One region of the Thioclava sp. IC9 genome, then DNA from elsewhere that is predicted to be linked to it. Evidence: riboswitches for the same ligand, from Rfam matches in the RefSeq annotation. Region 1 holds a riboswitch; the other holds the start of a gene.

Region 1 (11,037 bases):
TGTCCGTCGCCATGCCCCATCCCAAGCGCAAGCGCCGGGAAGACATCGGTGACGAGATTGAGAAACAGGATCTGCAGGGGCAGGAGCGGCGCGGGGAGCCCCACCCCCACGGCGATCCCCACCACGAGGATCTCCGAGAGATTGCACGACATCAGGTAGACGATGAACTTTCGGAGATTGCCGAATATCACCCTGCCCTGTCGCACCGCCTCGACGATGGTTGCGAAATCATCGTCCTTGAGCACCATATGCGCCGCCTCGCGGGCGACTTGGGTGCCGCGTTGCCCCATCGCAATGCCGATATCGGCCTTCTTCAGCGCCGGTGCGTCATTCACCCCGTCGCCCGTCATCGCGACGGTCTCCCCCTCGCGCTGGTAGAAACTGACAAGCTCCAGTTTCGTCGCCGGGGCCACGCGGGCGAAGACGCTGGCCTTGCGCAGGCGGTCGAGCGTGTCATCGCTGGCGCTCTCAAGATCGAGATCTGTCAGCTCTCTCCCCTCGATCGCCATTACACCGTCCTCACTGATCCCGGCATCTCTGGCGATGCGTGCGGCGGTCTCGGCGTGATCCCCTGTCAGCATGATCACCCGTATCCCTGCGCTCTGGCAGGCCGCGATCGCGGGCGGGACATCCTTGCGCAGGGGATCGGCGAGACAGGCGATACCGACCAGCGTCAGCCCTTCATAGGGGGCCTCCTCCGTCCCCTCCGCCTGCTTCATAGCGAGTCCTATCCCGCGCAACCCCTCGCCCGCCGCTTCAGCGTTGCGGGCGATCCAGCTTGCCTTGTCCTCATCGCTCAGCGGACGCGCACCCTCCGGCCCCAGAACCTCGGAGCACGCAGCGATCACCGCTTCGGGCGCGCCCTTTGTCGCGTAGAGCATACCCCCCTGCGGAAGTTCATGGACCGTCGCCATCATCAGGCTGTCGGTCTCGAACGCATGCTGGAGCAGGCGTGAATCCGCTCCGTCTTCGGACACCCCTAGCTTTCGCGCTGCACTCAGTAGCGCAAGCTCGGTCGGATCCCCGATCCGGCCATCCTCGCCGTCCCCCAGCTCGGCATTGTTGCACAGCATGCCGATCTGCAGCGCCGCGCGCAGACGGTCGTCCGCGATTCCGCTATCCGGGCCGTCCAGATTCACGCTCCCCCCGTCGAGCAAGACCTGAACCACGCTCATCCGGTTCTCGGTCAGCGTCCCCGTCTTGTCCGTCAGGATCAGCGTGGTCGCTCCGAGCGTCTCGACCGAGGACAACCGGCTGATCAGGGCGTTGCGCTGCACCATCCGCCACATCCCACGCGCGAGCGACAGCGTGGCAACGACGGGAATACCTTCGGGGATCGCGGCCACGGCAAGCGCGACCCCGGTCTGGATCATACCGGTGAGCGGGTGGCCCTGCGCCAGCCCCGTGACGATGATCGCGACGGCGAGGACGATCGTCAGCCAGACAAGTCGCTGCCCGAGCCGCGTCAATTGGTGTTCGAGCGGTGTGGGCTCCGTGCTGGCCTCCATCGCGAGCTGGCTGATCTTGCCGATCTCGGTCTCCATGCCGGTGCGCACCACCACGCCGATCCCCGCACCCCGCGTCACGGCCGCGCCCTTGAACGCCATATTGGAACGATCCCCCAACACGACGTCGGAGGGCAACGCTTCGGTGATCTTGCGCACCGGAAGAGACTCGCCCGTCAGCACGGATTCATCGCAATAAAGCCCCGACGCTTCGACCAGCCGCAGATCGGCGGTCACAACGTCGCCCGCCTCGAGCATCACGAGATCGCCCGGCACCAGATCGTGGGCGTCGACTTCGCGCAGCATCCCGTCCCGGCGCACCCGGGTACGGACCTCGGCGACACTGAACAGCGCCTCCATGGAACGGGTCGCGCGCAGCTCGGTGAAGAACCCGATCGCGCCGTTCAGGAGCAGCACGACGAGTATCGCCAACGCCTCGACGATATCGTTGATGACCAGCGAGAACACCGTCGCCAGAACGAGAAGCGCGACGATCACCCCCTGGAACTGATGCAGCAAGATGCTGAGCGCACTGCGCGGTTTCTGACGGCGCAGGGCGTTCGGGCCGTGGCGCGCGAGGCGCGCGGCGGCCTCCTCGGCGGACAGCCCGTCCGGAAACGGCACAGACAGACGCGCCAGCACCGCCTCGGCGGTTTCGACAAATGCTGGTGCGGCGTCGGTTTCCTGCATTCCCGGGGGCCTTCGGTGATCCCACGTCGATGGTAAGCCTTTCCGCGGCCTACGCAATCGTCTCGCCTTGCGTAGGAATGCCGCAGAACGCTCCCCCGGCCGCACCCAGATCACGGATCGTTGATCCCGGTCAATGACGGTTCACCGATGTCGCCCCAGCCTAGATCGCAGGTCTGGCTGCGAAATTTCACCGCAAGCGCGACCGGGAGGAGGAGGAAAACATGCATATTTGTAAAGCCATGATGGCGGCGGTGAGTGTCGCTGGCGCGCTCTCGGCCAGCGCCGCGCGGGCGGATGGCACGGTCGAGGTTCTGCACTGGTGGACCTCCGGGGGCGAGGCCAAGGCCGTCGGAGAACTGAAGAAAGCCTTCGAGGCCGAGGGCGGGGAATGGATCGACTCGCCGATCGCGGGCGGTGGCGGCGATGCCGCGATGACGGCGCTGAGGGCGCGCGTCGTGGCCGGAAACCCGCCGACCGCCGTGCAGCTCAAAGGGCCCGGCATTCAGGAATGGGCCCAGCAAGGCGCGCTCAACGACGTCCAGTCCGTGGCGGATGAGGGCAATTGGGACGATGTGTTGCCGCCGGCGCTGGCCGAAATCATGAAATACGAAGGCAAATACGTCGCAGCCCCGGTCAACATCCACCGCGTCGACTGGATCTGGGCCAACCCCGAGGCGCTGAAGAAAGCGGGCGTCGAAGGCATGCCCACGACCTGGGACGAGTTCAACGCAGCCGCCGACAAGCTGCAGGCGGCGGGTATCGTGCCGCTCGCCCATGGCGGTCAGCCTTGGCAGGACGCGACGCTGTTCGAAGACGTGGTGTTGGGAATCGGTGGGGCCGATTTCTACCGCAAGGCGCTGGTGGAGCTCGATCCGGAGGCCCTGACCTCGGACATGATGGTCAAATCCTTCGATCAGCTGCGCAAGCTGCGCGGCTATGTCGATCCGAACTTCTCGGGCCGCGACTGGAACCTCGCGACCGCGATGGTGATGCGCGGCGAGGCCGGTTTCCAGATCATGGGCGACTGGGCCAAGGGCGAATTCCTCGCGGCGGGCAAGGTTCCGGAAAAGGATTTCCTGTGCTGGCCCACGCCGGGCAAGGGCTTCGTGCTGAATTCGGACAGCTTCACCTTCTTCAAGGTGGAGGGAGAAGACCGCATCGAGGGCCAGAAAGTGCTGGCGCGGTTGATCATGTCGCCCGAGTTCCAGAAGGTCTTCAATCTCGCGAAAGGGTCGATCCCGGCGCGCACGGACGTGCCGCTCGATGATTTCGACGCCTGTGCCAAACGTTCGCACGAAGACCTGCTGGCCGCGATCGAGAACGACACGCTGGTGCCGTCGATGGCGCATGAGATGGCGGTGCCCCGCTCGGTGCGCGGCGAGTTCCTCGATCTTGTGACGGCGTTCTTCAACTCCGACATGAGTTCCGAGGACGCGGTCAAGCAACTCGCTGCCGCGGTCAAGCGCGCGCAGGAAAACTAGGGCCTGCAATGTCCGGGAGGACGGGCCCCATGGCAAGGTTCGGGCGGGCGCTGGAAAGGCGCCTGCCCGCGATTGTCGTCTCTCCGCTTTTCGCGGCGAGCCTGTTCTTCGTCTACGGCTTCATCGGCTGGACGGCCTATATCTCGCTGACCCGCTCGGGGGTGATGCCCGACTACCAATTCGACGGGGTGAGCCAATATGTCCGTCTCTGGCAGACGCCGCGCTGGTACGTGGCGATCCGCAACCTGTTTGTCTTTTCGGGCCTGTTCATCTCGATCTCGATGGCGATCGGCATCCTTCTGGCGATCCTGCTCGACCAGAAGGTGCGCATCGAGGGGGTGATCCGCACGATCTACCTCTACCCAATGGCGCTGAGTTTCATCGTCACCGGAACGGTCTGGAAATGGATGCTGAACCCCGGCCTCGGCCTGGAGCGGTTGATGCATCAGGCCGGGTTCGAGAGCTTCAGATTCGACTGGCTGGTGAACTCGCATTACGCGATCTACACGGTGGTGATCGCGGCCGTCTGGCAAAGCTCCGGCTATGCGATGGCGCTGTTTCTGGCCGGGCTCCGCTCGGTCGATGACGAGGTGCTGAAAGCGGCGGCGATCGACGGCGCGGGCCCGTGGCGCACTTATACCGGGATCGTGCTGCCGATGCTGCGACCGGTGTTCCTCTCCACCGTCATCATCCTCGCCCATCTCGCGATCAAGAGCTTCGATCTGGTGATCGCGCTGACTGGCGGGGGGCCGGGCTATGCCACCGACATGCCCGCCACCTTCATGTATTCCTTCGCCTTTCAGCGCAGCGAGCTGGGCGTAGCGGCGGCGAGTGCCACGATGATGCTTATGACGGTCATCGCGATCATCGTGCCCTATCTCTACTCGGAACTGAGGAAGACAGCCGGATGAGCGCACGCAGCACAGGCGGGATCGTCCGGCGCAAGGGGCTGCATCACAACCTGATGCGCGCGCTGCTATTCGCGGTGCTCGGGCTGTTCTGCATCTACTACCTGATCCCGCTTCTGGTGATGATATCGACCTCGCTGAAATCGCTGGCCGAGATCAGGGAGGGCTCACTCATCAGCCCGCCGCAGGCGCTCGACTTCAGCGCCTGGGAGAAGGCGTGGAACAGCGCCTGCGTGGGCGTGCGTTGCAACGGGCTTGCGCCCTATGTCTGGAACTCGGTGATGATGACCGTCCCGGCGGTGGCGATCTCGACGATACTGGGCGCGCTCAACGGCTATGCGCTGACCAAGTGGCGCTTTCGCGGCGCCGATACGATCTTCGCGCTGATGCTGTTCGGCGCCTTCATTCCGTTTCAGGTGATCCTTCTGCCGATGGCGCGGGTGCTGGGCCAGCTCGGGCTTGCGGGCACGGTCCCGGGGCTGATCCTCGTGCACACGGTCTATGGCCTCGCCTTCACGACGCTGTTCTTCCGCAACTTCTTCATCGGGGTCTCGGACGGCATCATTCAGGCGGCGAAGGTCGACGGGGCGGGTTTCTTCGGAATTTTCTTCCGGCTCGTGCTGCCGATGTCGCTGCCCGCGATCGTCGTCACCGTGATCTGGCAGTTCACCCAGATCTGGAACGACTTCCTGTTCGGCGTCGCCTTCACGATCGGCGACAGCAACCCGGTGACGGTGGCGCTCAACAACGTGGTGAACACATCGACCGGGGTGAAGGAATACAATGTCGACATGGCCGCGGCGATCATCGCGGCCCTGCCGACGCTGGCGGTCTATGTCTTGGCCGGGGCGTGGTTCGTGCGCGGGCTCTCGGCCGGAGCGGTGAAAGGGTAGCGATGGCAGCGGGAATTTCCCTTCAGGGCGTGCGCAAACGCTTCGGGACCAACGAGGTGATCAAGGGCATCGACCTCGAGATCGAGGCGGGCGAGTTCATTGTCCTCGTCGGGCCCTCGGGCTGCGGCAAGTCGACGCTGCTCAACCTGATCGCCGGGCTCGAGACGCTGAGCGACGGCCATATCGACATCGCGGGGCGACGGGTCGACGACACCCCGCCGCGCGACCGCGACATCGCGATGGTGTTCCAGTCCTATGCGCTCTACCCGACCAAGACGGTGCGTGAGAACATCACCTTCGGGATGCAGACCCGCCACGTCCCGCGCGCCGATCAGACCAAAGCCGTCGAGGAGTTCAGCACGCTTCTGCAGATCCATCCCTATCTCGACCGCAAGCCCGGCCAGCTTTCGGGCGGCCAGCGCCAGCGAGTCGCAATGGGCCGCGCGCTCGTGCGCAAGCCCGAAGTGTTTCTGTTCGACGAGCCCCTGTCGAACCTCGACGCCAAACTGCGGATCGAGATGCGCACCGAGATCAAGAAGCTGCACCAGCGGCTCGGCAAGACCGTCGTCTATGTCACCCACGACCAGATCGAGGCGATGACGCTGGCGACACGGATCGCGGTGATGGATAACGGCCATATCCGTCAGGTGGCCGAGCCCGGCGCGATCTACGACGATCCGGTGGACCTGTTCGTCGCAGGCTTCATGGGCTCGCCGCCGATGAACATGCTGCCCGGTGTCCTGCGCCGCGGGGAGCCGGAAGGCGTATCTGTCGAAGTGGCGGAGGGCGCGGCAGAAGCGCTTCGGTTCCCCTTGTCGCAAAAGCTCGCGGAGCGGATCACCGCCCCCGACGGGCAAAAGGTCGTCCTCGGGCTTCGGCCGGAGGTGATCTTCATGGCCGGGACCGAACTGCCCGGCGCCGACCGTTTCGTCTTCGAACGTCCGGTGGATCTGGTCGAGCCGACCGGACCGGACACGATGATCGTCTTCGCCCTGGGCGAGACCGAGGTGATCGCCCGGGTCCGGCCCGAGGACGCCCTGCCCCCGGGCGCGCCCTTCAGCTTTGAGGTCGATATGGGCAAGGCCAAGGTCTTCGACGCCGGGACCGGGCTGCGCCTCTAACGCGTGCAGCCCGCGGGCGTCCGGTCACCCTTTGCCTTCGGCCTCCGCGACATGCCCTTTCACCTTCAGGAAGCTGTCCGGCGTCACCGAGATCGAGTCGATCCCGAACTCCACCAGTGTGCGGGCGAATTCCGGGTAGTTCGAGGGCGCCTGACCGCAGAGACCGACCTTCGCGCCCACGTCATGCGCTTTCTCTATGACCGTCCGGATCATCCACTGAACGGCGGCATGGCGTTCGTCGAAGAGCGTCGCGAGCCTGTCGCTGTCGCGATCGATCCCTAGGGTCAGCTGCGTCAGATCGTTGGACCCGATGGAGAACCCGTCGAACCGCTCGGCGAAGGCTTCGGCGAGGATGACGTTCGAGGGCACTTCGCACATCACGTAGATTTGCAGCCCGTTCGAGCCGCGCACCAGCCCTTCCTCGGCCATCACCGCCAGCACGCGGTCGGCTTCCTCGGGCGTCCGGCAGAACGGCACCATCACCAGCACATTGTCGAATCCGGCCTCTTCGCGCAGCCGACGGATCGCCCGACATTCCAGCCGGAACCCGTCGACATAGGCCGGATCGTAATAGCGCGAGGCCCCGCGCCAGCCGATCATCGGGTTGGATTCTACCGGCTCGAACTGCCGCCCGCCAAGCAGGTCGGCATATTCGTTCGTCTTGAAATCGCTCAGCCGCAGGATCATCGGGTTCGGATAGGCCACGGCGGCGATCCGAGACAGGCCGAGCGCCAGTTGATCGACGAAATATTCGGACTTGTCCTCGTATCCCCTAGTGAGGGTTTCGATTTCCTCCCGCACTTCCGCCTCCTGAATGTCGGAGAAATGCAGCAGCGCCATCGGGTGGACCCGGATCGTGTTCGAGATCACGAATTCCATCCGCGCCAGACCGACACCGTCGATCGGCAACCGCCACCAGCGCGCGGCAATGGCCGGATTGGCGAGGTTTAGCATCACCTTGGTCTTGGTTTCCGGCACCGCATCGAGGTTCAGATCTTCGACCGAGAATTCGGCAAAGCCGTCATAGACCAGACCCTCGTCCCCTTCGGCGCAGCAGACGGTCACCTCCTGCTCGTCATGCAGCACATGGGTTGCATCTCCACACCCGACGACGGCGGGAACACCCAACTCGCGGCTGACGATGGCGGCATGGCTGGTTCTGCCTCCGTGATCGGTGATGATCGCCGAGGCCCGTTTCATCACCGGTACCCAGTCGGGGTCCGTCGTCGATGTGACAAGGATCGAGCCGTCCACGAAATCGTCGATATCCTTGACGTCTTCGATCAGGCAGACCCGCCCGGTCGCGATCTGCTCGCCCACCGACAGACCGTTGACGACGACCGGACCGTGCGCGCCGATCGTGTAACGCCGCAGTGACCCTGCAGAGACATGCGACTGAACCGTCTCGGGGCGCGCCTGCACGATGTAAAGCTTGCCCGTGACGCCGTCCTTGGCCCATTCCATGTCCATCGGCTGCCCGTAATGCGCTTCGATGGTCGCCGCTTGCTGCGCGAGGTCGAGCACCTCGTCATCCGACAGGACGAACTTCCCGCGCTCGGCTTTCGAGGTCGGCACGTTGCGCACCGGGTTCGGAGCGTCCGGCCCGGCATAGATCATCTTGATCTCTTTCGCGCCGAGCTTCCTCTCGATGATCGGTTTGATCCCCGTCTTACCGAGGAACGGCTTGTAGACCTGAAACTCGTCGGGCGTGACCGCGCCCTGCACGACGTTTTCGCCCAAGCCCCAGGCCGCGCTGATCAGCACGACCTTGTCGAAGCCGGTTTCCGTGTCGATCGAGAACATCACGCCCGACCCGCCGATATCCGAGCGCACCATCTGCTGAACACCGACGGAGAGCGCGACATCGAGGTGATTGAACCCTCTGAGCTTGCGATAGGTGATCGCGCGGTCGGTAAAGAGCGAGGCATAGCACTTGCGGCAGGCGGTCAGAAGCTCATCCTCGCCCGAGACGTTGAGATAGGTCTCCTGCTGACCGGCGAAGCTGGCATCGGGAAGGTCTTCGGCCGTGGCGCTCGAGCGCACGGCGACGGAGACCTCGGGCACCCCTGCCCGCTTGGACAGATCGCGATACGCCTCCCGGATTGCGGCTTCGGTCGAGGCAGGCCAATCGCCTGCCACGATCGTGTCGCGAATGCTCTGACCGGCGACGTGAAGGCTGATCTTGTCGGCATCGTAATCCGCAAGATAGCCCGCGATGGCCTCGGTCAGTTTGTTCTCTTCAAGAAACATCCGATAGGCGTCGGCGGTGGTGGCGAACCCCGGCGGGACCTGAATACCCTTGGCGCCAAGTTCCTGCACCATCTCGCCGAGCGAAGAGTTCTTGCCGCCCACAAGCGCGACATCTTCGCGGCGTAAGCTATCGAAAGGAATGACTTCTTTCTTCGTCGTCATGGGCTCGCCTCTCCTGTTTGCACTTGCGGGCACTCTATCCGAGGCGCGCATCGGGGCCTTGATCTCTGTCAACGCGGAGCCTTTCGGACGGGGCTCTGCCTGCGCACCCTCCAGCCGCCCAATCCGTTCTGGACAGCGCCGGATTTTCCTGCGATCAAATCCGGGATGGTGTCCGGCCCCAAAGGGTCGGCTGAAAAGGGAACACGGTGCGGGCGATGCCCAACTCCGTGACTGCCCCCGCAACTGTAAGCGGCGAGCGCCACCGAAAACGCCACTGACCTGCAAAGGTTGGGAAGGTCCGGTGAAGCCACGACCCGCGAGTCAGGAGACCTGCCATCTCGGATGCGCCGCCGCGCATCTCGGTCACCTTAAACCCGGGCGGGGTGCCCTGGGACGGAGAGACGAGAGATGGACCAGATCGGACCTCGCATATCGCCGTGCCGCGACCAATCCCGCCCTTTTGCGCGGAGGGCGCGATGCTTTTGGAACGAACGCTTTCACTCTTACAACTCGATATAGGACCGATCTCGCCGCTGCGGGCGCGTGAGCTGGGCACGCTTGGCTACATGGAATGGCTTGGCACGCTGCCGGGCGACATGCCCTATGCGAAGGCGGCGATTGTCGCCCATATGCAGGCCTATCCGCATTCCCTGATCTCGCCCGCGGTGGAGGTGTTCTGCGAACTCCTGCTGGAGTCGCTGACCCCGCAGCCCTTCGCCCTGCCGATCGAGATGCCCCCGCCGGTGCGGCGCGGCGGGGCACGCGCCCGGCGCGGCCTCTAACCCGTTCTTCGTCTTGCGGTCGCATTCAGCGGCCCGGCCGAGGACCATTGCAGCAGGGAACGGCACTCCGTCTCCTGTGAGGCTCGGCTTCATCAAACGATGGTCATGGATGAACTGAGAGGATCTCTCCATGAATGACAACAAACTGACCCGCCTGCTCGACGCGCGCCCGGTAATCTGCGCCGAGGGCTTTCTGTTCGAACTGGAACGGCGCGGCTATCTGACCGCCGGGGAATTCGTGCCCGAGGTGGCGCTCGAATACCCGCAGGCGCTGCGCAATCTGCATGTCGATTTCCAGCGCGCCGGCAGCGATATCGTCGAGGCCTTCACCTATAACGGCCACCGCGAGAAGATGCGCGTGATCGGCAAGGAAGACCTGCTGGAGCCGCTCAACCGCGCAGCGCTGAAGATCGCCCGCGAGGTCGCCGATGCCAAGACCGGCAACCTGATGGCGGGCAATATCTCGAACACGAATATCTGGGACCCGGCCGATCCGGCGCGGCAGGCCGAGGTGCGCGCGATGTTCGACGAGATGGTCGGCTGGGCGGTCGAGGAAGGCGCGGATATCCTCATCGGCGAGACCTTCTACTACGCGGGCGAGGCGCTATGCGCGCTCGAGGCCGCGAAGGCGTCGGGGCTGCCGGTGGTGCTGACGCTGGCGCCGATGGCGGCCAATGAGATGATGGACGGGGTCGGCATCGTCGAGACCTGCCAGCAACTCGAACAGGCGGGCGCCGATGTCGTCGGGCTGAACTGCTTCCGCGGGCCGCAGACGATGATGCCGTGGCTGCGCAAGGTGCGCGCGGCGGTGAGCTGCCATGTCGGCGCCCTGCCCGTGCCCTACCGGACCACGAAGGAGGAGCCCACCTTCTTCAACCTCTCCGATCACAACGGCTGCACCTGCCCCTCGCCGCATGGCCGGACCTTTCCGACCGCGCTCGATCCGCTGGCCTGCAACCGCTACGAGATCGGCGCCTTTGCGCGTGAGGCGCAGGCGATCGGGGTGAATTACCTCGGCGTGTGCTGCGGGGCGAGCCCGATGCATATCCGCGAGATGGCCGAGGCCGTGGGCCGCGAGACCGAGGCCAGCCGCTTCTCGGAGCGCATGGAGAACCACTTCATGTATGGCCAGAACGACCGCCTCCCGGCGCATATCCGGGCGCTCGGCGACGGGGCCTGAGGCAAGACACGCTCCTGTCGCGCGAGAGTTTCGCGCGGCAGGGTAATCTATATATTGACACCGAT
Region 2 (11,037 bases), 650 kb from region 1:
TGAGCGACCGTCATGAAACTGTGACGTCGCCGACACGAAAGCGCGGATTTTGGCGCGAGTGCGTCAAGAATTCGGACCTATCGTGGCCGCCTGCGCGGAGCCTTGTTTCAAAGGGCTATCGCGCAGCTCGCGCCGCCGTGCAGATCGGGATGGGTTGCAGGCCGGGCAGGCTGAGCATCGCCTCCAGCGCGGTGTTGTTCTCGACCAGATCGGCGATGGTCTTGCGGTCGAGCGTTCCGTAAAACGCCTCGAGCGCCTCGCTCAGCGCATCGCGGAACAGGCAGGCGTCGCGCAGCGGGCAGGTGTTGGTCTCGGTGTCGAAACATTCCGCGAAAGGCAGGCGGGCCTCGAAGGCGCGCAGCACGTTGCCGACGCCGATCTGTTCGGGTGGGCGCGCAAGTTTCATGCCACCGGCGCGGCCGCGCAGGGTGGTGATGAAATCCTCATGCGCAAGGGTGTTGATCACCTGCGCCAGATGGTTCTCGGACGCATTGCAGGCTTCCGCGATCTCGTGCTTGCGCACGGTGCGGTCCGGATTGACCGCACAGAACATCAGCACACGCATCGCGAGATTGGTTCGAGTGGTCAAACGCATCGTAACTCCTCCAGCTCACGCGGCGGTGATATAGATAAGTTTGCCTCGCAAGTTTGACCTATGTCACATTCATTGGAAATTTTCGCGCCGAGGCGAGATTTTGCCGCGCCGTTGTCACGCGGGCCAATATCGGTTGGGTGAAGCGGGGCTGCCGGGCCGGCGCGGCGGGCGCGCCCATTCGATGAAGTCGCGGCACACGGTGGCGTGAGCGAATGAGAGCTTCGGTCGTCTGCGCCCAGTTCGCGCGGTTGCGGGCGCTGCCCGGCCCGGATCGCCCCAGGCGGGCCCTTGTCGGAGTGCGCGGGTTCGGACACGTCCCTCGTCGCCTTGCGGGGCAACTTGACCTCCTGCGAGGGCTGGCGCAGATTTCGCGGGCGAAAGGGAGGGCGACCATGGCTCTGGAAGATGCGAAAACCCAAGTGGATCAGGCCTTTACGCGCGCAGATGCGCGCGGTCTGAGCTTCGAGAATACCTTCGGTGGCGCGACCAGCTTCCTGCGGCGGCGCTACACGAAAGACCTCGCAGGCGCGCAGATCGCCGTGAACGGCATCCCCTTCGATCAGGCGGTGACCAACCGCCCCGGCACGCGGTTCGGGCCGCGCGCGATCCGCGAAGCCTCGACGCTGCAGGCTTTCGATGCGCCCTATGGCTGGGGCTATGACCCGCTCTCCGAGCTGGCGATCGTCGATTACGGTGACATGCCCTTCGACTATGCCAATGTGCCCGAGGTACCGGGCCGGATCGAGGCGCATCTCGGCGCGATCTTCGGGGCGGGTGTGGTGCCGATCACGCTCGGCGGCGATCACTTCATCACGCTTCCGATCCTGCGCGCGGCAGTCGCCGCGCAAGGCGAGATCGCGCTGATCCAGATCGACGCCCATTCCGACACATGGGCCGATGACGACATGGACCGGATCGACCATGGCACTTTCCTCTACAAGGCGATCAAGTCGGGCGTCGTGCGGGCGGAGAATGTGGTCTCGGTCGGCATCCGCACCGACAATCCCGATACGCTGGGCGTGAACATCGTGGATGCGCCGAGCGTGCATCGCGAAGGGATCGGTCCCACGCTCGAACGCATCCGCGCGGTTGTGGGTGATAGACCCTGCTACCTCACCTTCGACATCGACGGTCTGGACCCGGCCTTCGCGCCCGGCACCGGTACGCCTGTCTGGGGCGGTCTGGCGAGCTGGCAGGCGGCAGAGCTGTTGCGCGGGCTGAAGGGCATCAACCTGATCGGCGGCGACGTGGTCGAGGTCTCTCCGCCCTACGATCCGACCGGGGTGACGGCGATCGCCGGGGCCCATGTCGCGACCGAGCTGATCGCCCTTGCGGGCTGGGCGATGCGGGAGAGGGCGGCATGAAACGGGCCGTGACGATCCTCGCGCTCGGGCTCGCCGTCGTGGTGGCGGCCGACGGGTGGGTGCGCCTCGCCCCGATTGATCCGGCGCGCTTCGATGTCGACGGGCTGGCGAAAGCGCCCGGTGACCACCCGGAGACAGGCGGGTTTCAGGCCGTGCGCGACGTCTCCGATCCGCCGGCGCAGATGGCCGCGCTCGACAAGATCATCCGGGGCACCGCGCGCACCAAGCGCGTCGCGGGCAGCGCCGACGAGGGCTACGCGGCCTATGTGACGCGTTCGGCCGTCTGGGGCTTTCCCGATGTCACCACGCTCTGGGTCGAAGGCGATACGCTGCAGATCCGCGGGCACCTCGTCTACGGGAAATCCGATCTCGGGGTGAATGAGGCGCGGATCAAGGGCTGGCTCGACGAGGTCGGGCTCTAGCGGGCGCGACCCGCCGTGCGCAGGGTATCTTGCGCCGCGTTTTTCCGCCCACCCGCCCCACGCCGTAGGGGCACACAGACCAACTCTGACAGTGCGCTCCCTTGCGAAGACAGGGGGCGAAGCCTAAGTGAGGCCTCATGCAGCCGGAGCCAGCATGACCATCATGTATCGTTATTTTTCCTGGGCCATCGCCGTCACGGTGGCAGGGCTGGTCGGGTCCTTCGCGCTGGGGTTCGCCCAGACCGGAGGGCTTGGCGGCGCGGTCTCTTTCCTGATGATCACTGCCGTGCTGGCCGTGCTGGAAATCTCGCTGAGCTTCGACAACGCCATCGTCAACGCCAACAAGCTGCACCAGATGACGCCGAAATGGCAGCGTCGTTTCCTGACATGGGGCATCCTGATCGCGGTGTTCGGGATGCGTATCCTCTTCCCGCTTCTGATCGTCGTGATCGCCGCCGGCATCGGACCGTGGGATGCGGTTCTTCTGGCTGCGAAACACCCGGCCGAATATGCCGAGATCATCGAGGACGCGCATCTGTCGATCGCGGGCTTCGGTGGCGCCTTCCTGATGATGGTCGCGCTCACCTATTTCATCGACGAGGGCAAGGAGGTCGACTGGATCCGCGCGCTGGAGCGCCGGTTGCGCGCGCTCGCGTCGATCCGAGGTCTGGAGATCGGCTTCGTGCTGGTCGTCGTTCTGCTTTTCACCTGGATTCTGCCGGAGGGGCGCGAGGACGAGTTCCTCTTCGCCTCCATCTGCGGCCTTGCGACCTTTCTCGGCGTCGAGGTGCTCAGCCACGTGCTCGACCGGACGAATATCGCCGCCGAGACGGCCAAGGCGGGCCTCGGCGCGTTTCTCTATCTCGAAGTGCTCGATGCGTCCTTCAGTTTCGACGGGGTGATCGGGGCCTTCGCGCTGACCCAGAACCTGTTCCTGATCGCGATCGGTCTGGGGATCGGTGCGATGTATGTGCGCTCGATGACCCTGATGCTGGTGGAGCGCAACACGCTCAGCGAATTCCGCTATCTCGAGAACGGCGCCTTCTGGTCGATCCTGATCCTCTCCGTCGTCATGTTCGCGCAGACGCTGGTGGAAGTGCCCGAGGTGATCACCGGCCTGATCGGGGCCGGGCTCATCGGTCTCGCGCTGCTATCCTCGATCCGGTTCAACCGGCGCTGCCGGCGCGCCGTGGAAAGCTGAAATATTCTTGACTCAGTGCGGCGCGCGCGGCACAGCAGGGGCACTTCGGTTCCGCGAAAGCGGATGAAAAGGGAACCCGGTGCGATGCGTGCATTCATTCCGGGGCTGCCCCCGCAACTGTGAGCGGCGAGTGACGGCTGACTGAGCCACTGGGGAGACCCGGGAAGGCCAGCCGGAACCAGGACCCGCGAGCCAGGAGACCTGCCGAGGCGCTCATCCTTTCTGCCTGTGCGGGGCGCGCAGCGGAGGCGGTCTTCCGTCAGTGGTGACATTTTTCACCGTCGGCGGAAATTCCAAATTTCCAAAGACTTGCAATGCGAAGTTCACGCGACCGCAGAGTCGCGGCACGAGGGAATTGGATATGATCCGCACCCGTTTGACCGTGGGCCTGATGCTCACCACAGCGCTGGCAGGCCCCGCGCTCGCGCAAGATGCGCAACCTTACCAACTCGATGAGATCGTGATCTATCACGGCGCGCTCGAGCCGCAATCGTCGGACAAGACCGCGCAGGCGGTCACCGTGCTGTCGCGCAAGGAGCTGGAGCGTTCGGGCCAGACCCGTCTCGCCAACCTGATCGCGCAGTCGCCGGGCGTCGGCATCCTGTCGCGCGGGCCGATGGGCGCGCAGACCGGCTTCACCATTCGCGGCGTGTCGCAGAATTACGTGAAGGTCATGGTGGACGGGATCGACGTCTCCGATCCGTCGGCGACGCAGGTGCTGCCCGACCTGGGCCGGTTCAACACGTTCAACTACGACCGGGTCGAGATCATGCGCGGCTCGCAATCGGCGGTCTATGGCGGGCAGGCGGTCGCCGGGGTCATCAACCTCGACACGCCGCGCCCGACCGAGGATGGCGTGAGCCAAAGCGTCAAGCTCGAGCTCGGCTCCTACCACACCGCGAATGCGGCCTATAATTTCGGCTGGAAGAAGGGCGATGACGAACTCGCGATTCAGCTGTCGAAAATTTACACTGCAGGCTTCTCGGCCGCCGACAAGAAGAACGGCAATACCGAGAAGGACGGCTACCGCGCCGACCGTGTCAGCCTGCGCGCGCAGAAGCGCATCTCCGACAATCTGCTGATCGGCTTCAACGGGTTCGCGCAGAACGATCGGGGCGAGTTCGATAACGGCTTCGGCCCGCTGCCCACGGACAGTAACGATTATACCATCCATAAGGAACGTGGCGGGCGGCTCTTCGCGAAATTCGCGACCGGCCCGCTCGATCACGAGCTCGGTCTGACCTATTACACGACCTCGCGCTGGTATCCGGTCTATGACTATGGCTACGAGGGCAAGCGCCGCAAACTCGACTGGAAAGCCTCGACCGATCTCGGGCCGGGGCGGCTGACCTTCGGGGCGGATCGCACGCTGGAAACCTATACAGGCACCTATGTCTCGGGCCACGTCCTCACGGCGGATACGGGTATCTTCGGTGAATATGCTTTCTCGCCGATGGACGGGGTGAACGTGACCGCCTCCGCGCGCCACGACGATCACTCGGATTTCGGCGGCAACACCACGGGTCGTCTGGGCGTGACGTGGCAGGCCGACGCCGCGACGCTCTACCGGGCGTCGATCGGCAATGGCTTCCGCGCGCCGTCGGGTTATGAACTCTATGACGGCTACGTGGGCAATCCCGACCTCAAGCCCGAGAAATCGCTGAGCTACGATCTCGGCGTCGAGCGTGACTTCGGTGCGCATAAGCTGACCGCGACGCTGTTCCATATCGATGTGAAGGACCTGATCGACTACGACGGCACCTACTACCAGACCTCGGGCACCGCGAAGCGGCAGGGGTTGGAGCTGGGGCTGAAAGGGCCGATCACCAGCAAGATCAACTACAGCCTCGGCTACACCTATCTCGACTGGAAGAACCCCGACGGGCTGTCGTCGGGATCGACGTGGAACTCGGCCTTCGGGCGTCATACGTTGACCGCGGGCATCGACGCGCAGGTGACCGACAAGATCACGCTCGCCGCCGATATGCGTGTGGTCACCGATCGTCAGAGCCAGCCCGATTACGGCCTGCTGAACGCGCAGATGACCTACGATCTGGGCAACGAGAAGGAGGCCTATCTGCGCATCGAGAACCTGACCGACACCGATTACCAGCTCTGGCCGGGCTACGGCACCTCGGGTCGCGCCGCCTATGTGGGGCTGCGTGCGCGGTTCTGATCTGAAAGGGGCGGTTTGCGCCGCCCTTTTCGCCGCCTTGGCGGCGACCTCCTCCGCATGGGCGGAAGAGCCTGCGGGAGATGTGCCGCGGCGGGTCGTCTCCATGAACCTCTGCACCGATCAGCTGGCGCTGGCGCTGGCCGATCCGTCGCAGATCGTCTCGGTCAGCCATTTCGCGACCGACCCGTCGATGTCGGTGCACTGGAAACAGGCTGAAGACCTTCCCGTAAACTTCGGGCGCGCCGAGGAAATCTCGATTCTCCATCCCGATCTCGTGCTGGCCGATACCTGGTCGAACCCCGACACGATCCGCATGTTGCGCACACTCGGGATCCGGGTCGAGCAACTGCCGCCCGGCACCTCGCTGCCCGAGATCCGCGGCCGGATCGAGACGATGGGCAAGCTTCTTGGCCATCCCGGTCGCGCGGCGAAGATGCTCGCGGATTTCGATGCGCGGCTGGCGGCGATCCAGACACCCGCGCCGGGGCTGAAAGCTGCGATCATCGGGCCCTCGGGCTATGGCTACGGGCCGCGGACCCTTGAAGGGCAAATCCTTGAAATGGCAGGGTTTCAGAACGTCGTCAGCGGGCCGGGGCTCGACTGGGGCGGACGGTTGCCGTTGGAAGATCTGGTGATGGATCGCCCCGATCTGGTGGTCGTGGGGGGCTCGCAAGGCGGCACCGGCACGAGCCGCGCGCAGGAGGTACTGGCGCACCCGGTGCTGCGCGATCTTCCGGTCGTGCGGGGCCTGCGCGATGCGAGCTGGACCTGCGGCGCACCGGCGATGCTGAATGCGGTAGGGCAACTGGCGACGCTTGGGCGCAAGATCGAGAAAGAGAAGTTAACGCAATGAGTTATCGCGCGATCCTCATTTTCCTCTCAGCCTTCTGCGCGGTGCTTTTCGCAGCGTCGCTGCTGATCGGACCGTCGGGGATTTCGCCGCTCGACGGGATATCCGCGCTCATTTCCGGCGATGGCGCGGCGGGCTTGGTGATGCGCGAGCTGCGCCTGCCGCGCGCGATCCTCGGTATCGGCGTTGGCGCCGCGCTGGGGCTGTCGGGCGCCGCGATGCAGGGCTTCCTGCGCAATCCGCTGGCCGAGCCTGGGCTGATCGGCACCTCTGCCGGAGCGGCGCTTGGCGCGGTCATCGCGATCCAGACCGGGCTCTACGCGCTCTTCGCCCTGGCCCTGCCGCTCGCCGCGCTGGCGGGCGCGGGCGTGGCCGTCGCGCTGATCTTGGTCCTTGCCGGGCGCGAGGGCCGGGCGCTGGTGCTGATCCTTGCAGGCATCGCCGTCTCCGCGCTGGCGGCGGCGGCGACCGCGCTGGTGCTGAACCTCGCTCCGTCGCCCTATGCCGCGGCCGAGATCGTGTTCTGGATGATGGGCTCGCTTGCCGATCGGTCGATGACCCATGTCGCCCTGGCACTGCCGTTCCTGATCGTGGGCGCTTTGATCCTGCTGCGCGCAGGGGCCGGGCTGGATGCGCTGAGCCTTGGGGAGGATGCTGCAGCTTCGCTTGGTATCTCTTTGAAAAAACTGAGGCTTCAGGTCGTCTTCGGGACCGCGCTCATGGTCGGTGCGGCCACGGCGGTCGCAGGTGCGATCGGCTTCGTCGGCCTCGTCGTGCCGCATCTGCTGCGCAAATCCGTGGGCGCGCGGCCCTCACGGCTGCTTCCGGCTTCGGCGCTTGGCGGGGCGGCGATGCTGACGCTGGCCGATATCGCGACGCGGGTGATCGCGCCTGAGCGCGACCTGAAACTGGGGGTGCTGACCGCGCTGGTCGGCGCGCCGTTCTTCCTGTCGATGATCCGCAAGATGGGGCGCGAGGGCTGATGCTGGAGCTGGAAAACCTGACCGTTCTGCGGGGCGAATGCCCGGTCGTCGATCACGTCTCGGCGCAGGTCGCGCCGGGCGAGCTGATCGGGCTGATCGGGCCCAACGGCGCGGGCAAGACCTCGCTGCTGCGCGGTGCGATGGGGCTCTTGTCGCATCGCGGGGACAGCTCGCTGTCGGCGCTCGATCCGATGGCGCGGGCGCGGGCGGCGGCGTGGCTGCCGCAGGCGCGCGAAATCGCCTGGGGGCTGTCGGTTGCCGATCTCGTCGCGCTGGGGCGGTTGCCGCATGGCCGCGATCAGGCGACGCGCGGGGCGGCGGCGGTGGAAGAAGCGCTGCGCCGGATGGGGCTCGACACTTACCGAGACCGCGCCGCCACGCAGCTCTCGGGCGGCGAGCAGGCGCGGGTGCTGATCGCCCGGGCGCTCGCGCAGGAAAGCCCGCTGATCCTCGCAGACGAGCCCATTGCCGGGCTCGATCCGGCGGCGCAGATCGCGACGATGCAGGTCTTCAGCGCCCACGTGCAGGCGGGCGGCGCGGTCGTCACCTCGCTGCATGATCTGGGGCTGGCCGCGCGCCATTGCACCCGGCTTTGGGTGATGGATCGCGGGCGGCTTGTGGCGGATGGACCGGCCGGCGAGGTCCTGACCGAGACGCTTCTGGCGCAGGTGTTTCACATCCGCGCGCACTTTAAAATCACGTCGGAAGGCCCTGTTTTTCAACCACTTTCCACATTGGGGATCTGATGGCATTTCCTCCTGAACGCATCGTCTGTCTGACCGAGGAAACGGTCGAGACGCTCTACCTTCTGGGCGAGGACGCGCGCATCGTCGGCGTCTCGGGCTACGCGGTGCGGCCCAAACGGGTACGGCAGGAAAAACCGCGCGTCTCCGCCTTCATCTCCGCCGATCTACCGAAGATCCTTGCGCTGGAGCCGGACCTCGTCCTGACGTTCTCCGACCTTCAGGCCGACATCGTCGCGGGGCTGGTGCGCGAGGGCGTGGCCGTGCACGCGTTCAACCAGCGCTCGGTCGCGGGAATCCTCGACATGATCTGCACGTTGGGCGCGCTGGTGGGCTGCACCGAGCGGGCGGAACTGCTGGCCGCGGGCTACGAGACGCGTCTGGCGGAGGTCGCCGCAAAGCCGCGCCCGAGCCGTCCGCGCGTCTGGTTCGAGGAATGGAACGAGCCGCTGATCTCCGCCGTCGGCTGGGTGTCGGAGCTGATCGAGATCGCGGGTGGGCGCGATGTCTTCGCCGAGCTGGCGAAAGAGGGCAAAGCCAAGGATCGCATCGTCGCTCCCGAACAAGTGATCGCAGCCGCGCCCGAGGTCATCGTGGGCTCCTGGTGCGGCAAGAAATTCCGCCCCGAGAAAGTTTCCGCAAGGCCAGGCTGGCAGGACGTTCCGGCTGTTGCGCGAAACCGGCTGCACGAGGTCAAATCGACCCTCATTCTGCAACCGGGCCCCGCCGCGCTGACCGACGGGCTCGATGCGCTCGAGGCGGCTATCTGGTCCGATCCGGGGTTGCGGGCGTAATTGTTCTTCGACATAGAACCCGCGCACGCTAGAGTGGGCGGGCAAAGCGAACACAAGACAAAAAACCCCGCGGGAGGGGGCATGTTCACGCGTTTCATACGGTTTTCTCCGCTCGTCCTGTCAGCCCTGCTGACGCTCTTCGCGCTTTCCGGCTTGATCCTGACAGATTGGTTCCTGGTCGCCGCGATCCTTTTCGGTTTCCTGACGCTGGTCGGCATCTACGACCTGATCCAGGGCCGCCACGCCATCACCCGGAACTATCCGATCCTCGGCCATCTGCGCTTCTTCTTCGAGGAGATCCGCCCCGAGATCCGGCAATACCTGATCGAAGGCGACGACGAGGAGGTGCCGTTCTCGCGTGCCACCCGCACGATCGTCTACCAGCGGGCCAAGGATATCGAGGACGCCAAGCCCTTCGGCACGCGGATGCGTGTGTCGGAATCTGGCTATCAGTGGATCACCCATTCGGTGAAGCCGCGCCACATCGAGGATAGCGATTTCCGCGTCGAGATCGGCGGCGAGACCTGCAAACAGCCCTACAAGGCGTCGATCTACAATATTTCGGCGATGTCCTTCGGAGCGCTCTCGGCGAACGCGATCATGGCGCTCAACAGGGGTGCGAAGATGGGCGGCTTCGCGCATGACACCGGTGAGGGCGGTATCTCGCGCTATCACCGCGAGGGCGGCGATCTGATCTTCGAGGTGGGCTCGGGCTATTTCGGCTGCCGCAATCACGATGGCAGCTTCAACCCCGAGAAATTCGCCAAGCGCGCGCAGGACCCGCAGGTCAAGATGATCGAGCTGAAGCTGAGCCAGGGTGCGAAGCCGGGCCACGGCGGCATGCTCCCGGCCGCAAAGATCACCCCCGAGATCGCCGAGGCACGCGACATCCCGATGGATCGCGACTGCATCTCGCCCGCCTCGCATTCGGCCTTCTCGACGCCGATCGAGATGATGGAATTCATTGGCGAACTGCGCGAACTGTCGGGCGGCAAGTCAGTGGGTTTCAAGCTCTGCGTCGGGCATCGCCGCGAGTTCATGTGCATCGTCAAGGCGATGCTCGAGACCGGTATCACGCCCGATTTCATCGTGGTCGACGGCAAGGAAGGCGGCACCGGTGCCGCGCCCCTGGAATTCGCGAACCACATGGGCTTCCCGCTCGTGGAAGGGCTCAGCTTCGTGCACAACACGCTGCGCGGTGCGGGGCTGCGCGATCAGGTGAAGATCGGCGCCTCGGGCAAGGTCGTCACCGCGTTCCACATCGCCAAGGTTCTCGCGATCGGCGCGGATTGGGCGAATTCGGCGCGCGGCTTCATGTTCTCGATCGGCTGCATTCAGGCGCAGTCGTGCCACACCAACCGCTGCCCGACCGGCGTCACCACGCAGGATCCGATCCGTCAGCGCGCGCTGGTGGTGCCGGACAAGGCGACCCGCGTGGCCAATTTCCACCGCAACACGATGAAGGCGCTGGCCGAAATGACGGGGGCTGCGGGCCTCACCCATCCGGGCCAGTTCCTGCCGCATCACCTGCTGGTGCGCGACCGCGAGCGGGATTTCAAAGTGGGCGACGAGATCTATCACTACATGCCCGAAGGGTTCCTTCTGCGCGAGGATGACGACCGCTTCGGCTATCTCAAGCGCTGGAAGCGTGCCCGCGCCGAGGCGTTCGAGCCCTTCGACAGCGGCGTGTGAGATCGGATTTCCCGGTATCTTGGGAGAGGCGGCGACGGAGGTTGCCGCCTTTCTTTTTGGCGACGAGGTATGCGCCGGAGGCTTCGGACGCGTCTGAAACCGTGCCTTCGCCCGGGCGGTCAGCCCGGGCCGCGCCCAACCTGCCTTCGGGAGGGCGCATCTGCACCGGAGCCGCGCGAACGCAGGTTAGGGAGAGGTGGAGCGATAAACGGAAATC

Evidence for each region. Region 1 has a riboswitch for cobalamin ahead of B6V76_RS03880 (hypothetical protein). Riboswitches for the same ligand answer to the same signal wherever they lie in the genome.
Region 2: linked by a shared signal. The riboswitch ahead of B6V76_RS00830 (TonB-dependent receptor) and the one ahead of B6V76_RS03880 (hypothetical protein) in region 1 are both predicted to bind cobalamin.

Annotation. Positions count from the first base shown of each region.
Region 1 is NZ_NBNX01000001.1:840,030-851,066, forward strand. It holds gene B6V76_RS03850 (cation-transporting P-type ATPase) at 1-2,195, opposite strand, end outside; gene B6V76_RS03855 (ABC transporter substrate-binding protein) at 2,417-3,676, shown strand; gene B6V76_RS03860 (sugar ABC transporter permease) at 3,706-4,587, shown strand; gene B6V76_RS03865 (carbohydrate ABC transporter permease) at 4,584-5,477, shown strand; gene B6V76_RS03870 (ATP-binding cassette domain-containing protein) at 5,480-6,598, shown strand; gene ppsA (phosphoenolpyruvate synthase) at 6,623-9,010, opposite strand; cobalamin riboswitch at 9,160-9,363, shown strand; gene B6V76_RS03880 (hypothetical protein) at 9,487-9,792, shown strand; gene B6V76_RS03885 (homocysteine S-methyltransferase family protein) at 9,923-10,972, shown strand.
Region 2 is NZ_NBNX01000001.1:190,701-201,737, forward strand. It holds gene B6V76_RS00810 (Rrf2 family transcriptional regulator) at 116-595, opposite strand; gene speB (agmatinase) at 988-1,959, shown strand; gene B6V76_RS00820 (DUF1499 domain-containing protein) at 1,956-2,381, shown strand; gene B6V76_RS00825 (DUF475 domain-containing protein) at 2,536-3,582, shown strand; cobalamin riboswitch at 3,612-3,806, shown strand; gene B6V76_RS00830 (TonB-dependent receptor) at 3,944-5,758, shown strand; gene B6V76_RS00835 (ABC transporter substrate-binding protein) at 5,862-6,611, shown strand; gene B6V76_RS00840 (iron ABC transporter permease) at 6,608-7,591, shown strand; gene B6V76_RS00845 (ABC transporter ATP-binding protein) at 7,591-8,337, shown strand; gene B6V76_RS00850 (cobalamin-binding protein) at 8,337-9,128, shown strand; gene B6V76_RS00855 (FMN-binding glutamate synthase family protein) at 9,210-10,820, shown strand.